Regions from separate parts of the Paenibacillus sp. FSL R5-0407 genome, predicted to be linked through region 2. Evidence: riboswitches for the same ligand, from Rfam matches in the RefSeq annotation. Region 2 holds a riboswitch; the other holds the start of a gene.
What was found. A riboswitch is a leader RNA that binds a small molecule or an ion and turns the genes downstream of it on or off. The one in region 2 is predicted to bind cobalamin.
Positions count from the first base shown of each region.

Region 1 (4,216 bases), on a different contig from region 2:
CATCCGGGGCCGGGATTTGAATCCGCTGGCCGTTAAGGGAGCCCGGGAGAATTTGGCGTATTTCGGATACGATGTCTCGAGTCTTGTTACCGTCGGAGACATGAGGGACGTGAGCGATCATTACGATGCGGCGATTCTGGACATGCCCTACAATCTGTGCTCTGTGCTGCCGCAAGAAGTCAAACAATCTATGCTGGTCGGCCTGCGGGGATTCAGCGACCGTGCTGTAATCATCTCAACGGAGGAGATAGAGGAGGATATTCTGGCATGCGGATTTAGAATTATGGACTACGGCCGTGCAGCCAAAGGTTCATTCATTCGAAAGATATGGGTATGTCAGGGATAACCGAATCCCAGTCAAAAACCCGGATAAATATCACATGAGGTGTCAAATATTTGATGTTTTCATAGGGAATTTATGATTATTTTTAATTTTTCTATAAAATTCTCTTTTTAAGTTCAGAATCCCGCTTTATAATGTTAGATAATCTGACATGAGGTGGCGAGGACAATGAGATATTTTGGTGTATTCGAAAAAAATGTACGTCTGCTTGGCTTTATAGCAGCTATCGTATTATTCGTGGCGGCTTTGCTGCAGGATTCTTCCTGGTACATTCCTTTGACGGCCCTGATTGCCGTTCTTTGTTTTGTAATGCTGTCCCTGAATCTTCCGATATCCTGGAGGAAAGGACAACCCCCTTCCGGTTCTATTCCTCCGGCAGCTCCGCAGGGATCGCACGAAGAAGCGCAGACGGCAAGCCAATGGGGGGCGATGGTGAACGAATCGCGAGTAGCGGCGGACCGGTTGCAAGCTGCCGTCGGTGAGGTGAGTGAGAGTATCGGGGAGCTCCAGCATTTATCCGATATATCTTCCGTTGAGGATATGAAGCTGAAAGCCAGCAGCGAACGGTCTTTGGAACAAGTGCAGGAGAGCCTGGCCGCGATGGAGGAGGTAGCTTCTTCCGCATTCCGGATTCAAGAGGCTGCGGAACAGCTGCGTTACCGCAGCGAAAGGACGCTGTCGGAAGCTTCAAGGATGTCGGAGGCGCTCGTAGCTGCAGACGGTACGATCCGCTCGCTGGCGGAATCCCAGCAATCCATTGCCGGCCCTATGAATGATCTTGAGAGCAATACACGAAAGCTCGGGGCCCTGTACCGGGAGCTTGAGGGAATATCCGGCGAGGTGTCGTTGCTGGCGCTGAACGCCTCTATTGAGGCGGCCAGGCTGGGGGAGCAGGGCAAAGGTTTCGATGTGGTGGCCATGCGGATGAGGCAACTCGCTGAGCAGAGCGGCAAGGCTATCGGCAGCTCCGCTCCCTTGTTCCGGCAAATCGTGGATGAGGTTGACAGGGTCAAGGAAACGCTGCATGAGGGAAAGAAGTCGGCTTTAGACGGCATTGAGTTATTGAAAATCATGGGGAGAGACATCCTGTTTATATCCGATGAAGTGGCTGCGATCAACGATCACGTAGCCGAGACAGGAAAGCGCAGCAAGGAACAGACTGAGATGACGCGGAATATGGACAGTATGATGAATGATGTCCATGCCGCGCTTAGCCGCAGCATTTCCCATGTGGAAGGTGCGTTGTCTCGCATGGAATCCCAAAGAATACATATCGGCAAGCTGCAAACCGTAGCCGGTGGTTTGCACCGGGCACAAGCCGAACTGATCACCTCGCTTGACGCGGTCCGGATCGGTTCATCCGGTGGTGAGGAGTCGGCAGAACAACGGGAGGCGGTCCGGGCTCTGGGTTTGACTTACGCCCGCAAACTTCAGGAGATTGCGCAAACCGAGCCGCTCACCGGGATGTTGGAGGCGGATCACCGGACCGCTCTGGAGCTGCTCTTGTCCCGGGAATCCGGGCTGGAGGCGGCATGGACAAACCGGGTGGACGGTTCATTTGTGATTTCGATTCCGGAGGCGGGATTGCTGAATGCCAAGGGGCGTGAATGGTTCCGCAGTGCAAAGAGCGGGGAGACGGTCATTTCGGAGAGCTATGTCTCGGCTATAACGAAACGGCGATGCATCACCTTATCTGTTCCTATTGTGAAGGACGATATCGTGATCGGCGTACTTGGAGCCGATTTGTCAATAGAATAAGAGTTCCTGGGTGAGTCTCGAGAAACAGGGGATTCGATCATGAAGCTTGCCCGGGAGTATTGTAAGTTTGAGTCTTTTCCCCTATAATCCTATAGAGAAAGAAAGCCTTGATTCAAGCGAATAGAAGTGCCCGTAGGTCCTGGAGCAAGCTTAACCGCAAGCTTCGGGTTAAAAGGGAAGCCGGTGTAAATCCGGCACGGTCCCGCCACTGTGTACAGGGACGAAGCTCATCGATGCCACTGCCATACGCCATAGTATGATGGGAAGGCGGACTTCGTCGCAACCTGATAGTCAGGAGACCTGCCAACGGGAGATTAGACGGTCCTTCGAGGAAAGGATAACGTTCTGCTTAGAACACGGAGCCTGCTTTTCCGCTAGGGCAGTCAAGCCATTAAGCCAAGGCCTCCGATATGACTTTGTAGACGTAACCCATCCGCTCAGGATGGGTTTTTTTCTTAAATAATAGGGCTTCGCTAGGGTTAAGGCGTTTCTTAATAAAGAAACCCGAAGGAGAGGGACAAAATGAAGAAATGGACTAAGATTTGGGGGATTTGGCTGCTGGCGCTGTTGTTGCTAGTTACGGCCGGCTGCGGTACAAACGGAAAGAATAACGCGGCGGATAATAGCGGCAATACGTCACAAACGGAACAGAGTCAAAATAACGAAACTTCCGCGCCGGAGCAGGAAGGGCAGCAGACTTCTTATCCGCTTACGGTAAAGGATGCTTTCGGAACGGAATTTACGTTTGAATCCGCACCGCAGCGGATCGTATCGTTGGCGCCATCGGAGACAGAAGGGCTGTTCGCGCTTGGTCTGGATGAGCAGGTGGTCGGAGTTTCCGATAATGACGATTATCCGGAAGCTGTAAAGGACAAGCCAAGAATGGGCGGGTTCCAGGTGAATGTGGAAGCTGTAGTTGCGGCTCAGCCTGACCTTGTGCTTGCCGGGAACCTGATCGGTGAAGATACGGTCAAGAGCCTTAGCGACCTGGGGATGAAAGTATACCGCTCCAATCCGAAGACGATTGACGGCGTGATGGAGAATATCCGGACGATCGGCGAGATCACCGATCATCAAAAAGAGGCAAACGAAGTAACCGCACAAATGCAGGCCGAATTGGATAAAGTGACCGAGGCCGTGAAATCTTTGCCGGCTGATCAAAAGAAAAAGGTATATATCGAATTTTCTCCAGGCTGGACGGTAGGCAAGGGAGAGTTTATGGATGAGATGATTCAGGTTGCAGGCGGGGAAAATGTGGCATCCGACATTACCGGCTGGAGCGAAATTAACGAAGAGAATATTATTAAGGCAAATCCGGACGTTATTTTATATGCGAAAAGCGTCGTAGATGAGAACAACCGGACGTTAGCCGAGATTATCAAAGGCCGCGGGGGATGGGATCAGATCACGGCCGTGAAGGAAGATCGCATTGTGGCAATGGACGACAATTTGCTCAGCCGGCCGGGACCACGGGTAACCCAAGGTTTGATTGAAGTGGCTAAAGCGATCTATCCGGACCTGATTCAGCCATGAGGACCAGGCTGGCAGGTTACGGATTTATCGGCCTAGGATTGCTTATATTCTCACTGCTGATCTGCATCGGGTTCGGTTCCGTTCACTTGCCTGCCGGGGAAATCGCTCGTATCCTGCTCCATCAGTTGCCCGGTCTCGGGCGGTGGATTCAGCCTGACTGGAGCGTGGCTTCGGAGCAAATCGTGATGCAGGTTCGCCTGCCGCGCGTACTGCTCGGCCTGTTGGTGGGAGCTTCGCTTGCCGTCGCGGGCTCCGCATTTCAAGGGGTGCTCCGCAACCCGCTTGCCGATCCGTTCACGTTGGGCGTATCCTCGGGTTCCGCGGTAGGCGCGGCCGTATTGATCTTTTTCGGTTGGCAGTTTTCTTTGCTGGGGATATTCACGCTGCCGGTAGTCGCTTTCCTGACGGGGGCGGCAACGCTGTGGATCGTGATGTGGCTGGCGAGAGAGAATGGAAAAATACCGATCGAAAGCCTGATTTTGTCGGGAGTAGTGATGCAATCCTTTCTCGGGGCGGTCGTTTCTTTTCTTACGGCCATGTCGAAAAGGACGGTCAACGAAATATTGTATTGGACAATGGGAA
Region 1 is NZ_JBBPAX010000002.1:98,036-102,251, reverse strand. Features, by position in the region: gene NYE70_RS19870 (TRM11 family SAM-dependent methyltransferase) at 1-346, shown strand, start outside; gene NYE70_RS19865 (methyl-accepting chemotaxis protein) at 512-2,101, shown strand; cobalamin riboswitch at 2,219-2,423, shown strand; gene NYE70_RS19860 (ABC transporter substrate-binding protein) at 2,624-3,634, shown strand; gene NYE70_RS19855 (FecCD family ABC transporter permease) at 3,631-4,216, shown strand, end outside.
Region 1: it holds a riboswitch for cobalamin, as region 2 does, so the genes downstream of both, NYE70_RS19860 (ABC transporter substrate-binding protein) here and metE (5-methyltetrahydropteroyltriglutamate--homocysteine S-methyltransferase) in region 2, are expected to answer to the same signal.

Region 2 (4,216 bases):
CAGTTTCCTCCTGGCCTCTTGTTTTAAGACCGCAATCCGGGTTGATCCAGAATAGTTCGGGATCCAATACCTGAAGCGCCCGGGAGATCATCGCGACCATCTCCTCTTCGGAAGGTACCCGGGGACTGTGAATATCATACACCCCTAGCCCGATGCCAAGCGGGTACGTATTCTCTTCAAAGCTGCGAATGAGCTCGCCGTGGCTCCGTGAAGTTTCGATGGAAATCACATCGGCATCCAGTGCCTGAATGGAATCCAGCATATCATGGAATTCGCAATAGCACATATGCGTGTGGATCTGTGTCGTCTCCCGCACCGTTGAGGTAGAGATCTTGAACGCCTTAACCGCCCAATCCAGATAAGCGCTTCTATCTTTCGGTTTAAGCGGAAATCCTTCCCGAAGCGCCGGCTCGTCGACCTGGATCATTGTGATCCCGGCTTCCTCCAGTGCCTCCACTTCCTTGCGAAGCGCGAGCGCGATCTGGTATGCCACGGTCTCTCTGGATATATCGCTGCGAACAAAGGACCAGTTTAGAATCGTGACCGGACCGGTCAGCATCCCTTTCACCGGTTTGGAGGTCAGCGACTGAGCGAACGCCGTTTCTTTTACCGTCATCGGCCGGTCGAATTCCACATCGCCATAAATCAGAGGAGGCTTCACACAGCGCGTTCCATACGATTGAACCCAGCCCCCGCGAGTAAATGCGAAACCGGGAAGCTTTTCCCCGAAAAACTCAACCATATCCGTGCGCTCGAATTCCCCATGGACAAGCACGTCCAGTCCGATTTCTTCCTGAATGTCAATCCACTTCTTGATCTCCGCCGCGACGAACTCATCATATTTCTCGGTTGACCATTCGCCCTTGCGCCATTTCTGTCTGGCAGCACGCACCTCTGCGGTTTGAGGAAAGCTGCCGATCGTCGTCGTTGGCAACAGCGGCAAATTCCATTTGGCCTGTTGTTTCAAGCGACGGATGGAAAAAACACTGCTTCGTTCCGATGGCTGGACAGAGATGGTGCTCACCGCTTCCTGAACTTCTCTCCGGCTGCGTGATGCATCGCCGGCCAATCGTTGTAAAGCCTCCTTGCTCTTAGCGAACAGAGCTGGAGCTGGAGCATCTCCTGTCTTCGCTGCAATGGATAAAGCGTTAATTTCATCCAGCTTTTCTTCCGCGAAAGCTAACGATTCTTGAAGGACGGAAGGCAGTCCATTCTCCGCTTGTGCCGATACCGGTACATGCAGCAGGCTGCATGAAGGTTGAATGATGTATTCAGAGGAACCCGGAATCAATGCGGCAATCGCTTCTAATAATACTTGCGCTTCGGGAAGATCGGTCCGCCAGATATTGCGGCCATCGATCAGTCCTATTCCGAGCGTTTTGTCCGCCGGGAATCCATATTGACGAAGCGCCTCAAGGTTCCCCGCTTTACCGTGCACGAAATCGAGACCGATTCCTTTTACCGGAAGACTCACGATTTGCTCGTAACGTTCCGCCGAATCGAAATAGGTTTGCAATAAAACCGCCAGTCCCGGAACTTCTTGTGCAATCGCTCCATAAATTTCTTGAACCAGCTCCAAATCCTCATCCGATACAGAGGTAACCAGCGCAGGCTCATCGATTTGTACCCAGGATGCTCCTTCTTCCTGCAGTTCACGCAAGACCTGCACGTACAAGGGCAGTAATTTGCGGCTCCATTCCTCGATACTAAAGGAAGGTGTCCCCTTGGACAGCTTCAAAAACGTGTACAATCCGAGCAGCACAGGTTTCCCCTCGATGCCAAGCTCAGACTTGGCTTCGCGATAAGCTTCCAGCGGTGTGTTTTTCGTCAATTCTGGTTCCCTTCCGCCAAGCTCAGGAACAATATAATGGTAGTTCGTATTGAACCATTTCGTCATTTCGCTCGCTGCGGCCGATTCATTGCCTCTCGCTATGGCATAATACGTGGCGAGCGGTACCGGGCCGCCGTCATATTCAAAACGCTCCGGAACCAGTCCGAACATCACCGTCATATCCAGGACCTGATCATAATACGAAAAATCACCTACCGGGATCAGCTCGATCCCTTTTTCCTGCTGAAGTCTCCAATGAGTCCTGCGAATATCGGAAAGGCGGTCGTGAAGCTCCCCCTCGTTAATTTTCCCGTTCCAGAACGCTTCAATCGCTTTTTTCCATTCCCGTTCTCTGCCGATTCTTGGAAAGCCTAGATTACTGCTGACATACTTACTCATCGAATTCTCCCCTTTTTCCCTATAAAATTTAACAAAGCTATGCATTTCCTATGATGTTCTCGCGGTGCGCAAAAAAGGCCCTCTCTAGTCAATGCTAAAGAGGACCTTCGTATATATGTGCGATGGCTTTCATCTTTAACACCTCCCTATCTCCCGTAGGTACAGCAGTGTTGCTAGAATAGGCAGGTCTCCTGGCTTCAGAATCATCACCCGATGCTGCCTTCCCAGTGTTCTTGAACACCAGTGGCCATGATTGCATCTCGGCTTCTCTGTTACAGTGGCGGGACCGCGCCGGCATTTGCACCGGACTTCCCTTTTAAGCTTCAACCGCGGCTGAAGCACCTATTCCCACAATTATGAAGTTGTGAAGTTCGTTTCACTAATCTTACAAGATGTGCAATTATTAATCAATACTAACTTTGTCGGAATTAAATGCTGTTCTAATAATTATCCCTTACTGCCTTATTCAACATCCCGATGCAGCGATCCAGATCACTTTTCACCTGCTTTTTGTAAAGTTCGGCTTTCTCCGTACCGTCATCCGTAAATTGATACAGCACAATCTCCTGGAAATCCACGCTGGGATCGCTGCCTTTAAGCTGCTTGGTCCGAAATAATACGCCTTCCTGCACTAATTCGTGCAGAGCCCGATAAATTTCGCTTTGCGGAGGAACGTAACCGAACGGCGCGAATTCTTGCTTCAACTCCTCAAGCATTTGATAACCGTATCCCCGGCGCTGCTCCACTTTTGTAATTAAAAATAGCTTGATATATGCCCTTTGGGCGATCATAAATGCCATGTTGACACCTCCCGTTACAAGAACAATATAGCTCAACTGTGAAAATTTCACAATAGTGGCTAGATACGCGTAAAATATTATTTTCTATTGTGAATTTTTCATATCTTGAAATAATATTAACAGGCTCATAATTAGCCTCAATTGTTACGATTTTTCGACATGCGTATAAATGTGCTTTCCGTCACAAGGGCTATTTCGGTTTGCCTTTAGTCTTAAAATATAAAAATTTAAATATCTCTCCGTGAAAGGAGCTGCGCCTATGAAATATGCAAAACCCGCCTTTCTGGTCCTTTCCTGTCTGGTCATCATCCTGGCGGTCTGGTACCCCTCCCCGGCTATTCCGGCCGAAGAAGCGGGCTCCGAGCAAGAAGTTGCTGTGGTTAATCAACCTCCGGTTGAGCCGGTCATCCGGCGTGAGGGACAGACCGTCCATATAGAAATGACAGCCCAAGTGACCAATGTGGAAATTTCGGAAGGGGTTTTCTATAACGCATGGACCTTTAACGGCACGGTGCCTGGCCCGGTAATTCGGGTCAAAGAAGGGGATACGCTGGATTTTACACTGAAAAATATGGACCCCGACATGCCCCATTCCATGGATTTCCATGCGGTTCATGCCGCCCCGAGCAAAAAATTCGTCGACGTGATGCCGAATGAACAAGGAAATTTCTCTTATCCGGCTACGACGCCCGGCGTCTTTATGTACCACTGCGGTACAAGTCCGGTTCTGCTCCATGTAGGCAACGGAATGTACGGAATGATTATTGTCGAACCGAAGGCCGGGTATGAAAGCGACGCCGAGATCGTCCGGGAGTATACAATCGTTCAAAGCGAGTGGTACAGAGAGCATGACGAAGAGGCGTTCATGAATGAACCGCCGGAATATGTCGTTTTTAACGGTGATGACTTTACGCTCAAGGAACACCCTCTGCTCGCCAAAGTTGGGGATCAAGTCAGATTGTACGTCGCCAACGTAGGACCTAACGAAGTGTCCTCCTTCCATGTCGTCGGCACCACGATGGACCGGGTGTATATCGACGGAAATCCGAAAAACGTGATGTACGGGCTGCAAACGGCCATGATTCCGGCAGGCGGCGGAGCGGTTGTCGAATTTACCGTAACCGAAGAAGGCGACTACCCGATTTTGACCCATCAATTGAAAGACGCCAACAAAGGAGCGTCGGCC
Region 2 is NZ_JBBPAX010000001.1:689,790-694,005, reverse strand. Features, by position in the region: gene metE (5-methyltetrahydropteroyltriglutamate--homocysteine S-methyltransferase) at 1-2,230, opposite strand, end outside; cobalamin riboswitch at 2,395-2,591, opposite strand; gene NYE70_RS03405 (helix-turn-helix transcriptional regulator) at 2,671-3,030, opposite strand; gene NYE70_RS03400 (multicopper oxidase domain-containing protein) at 3,290-4,216, shown strand, end outside.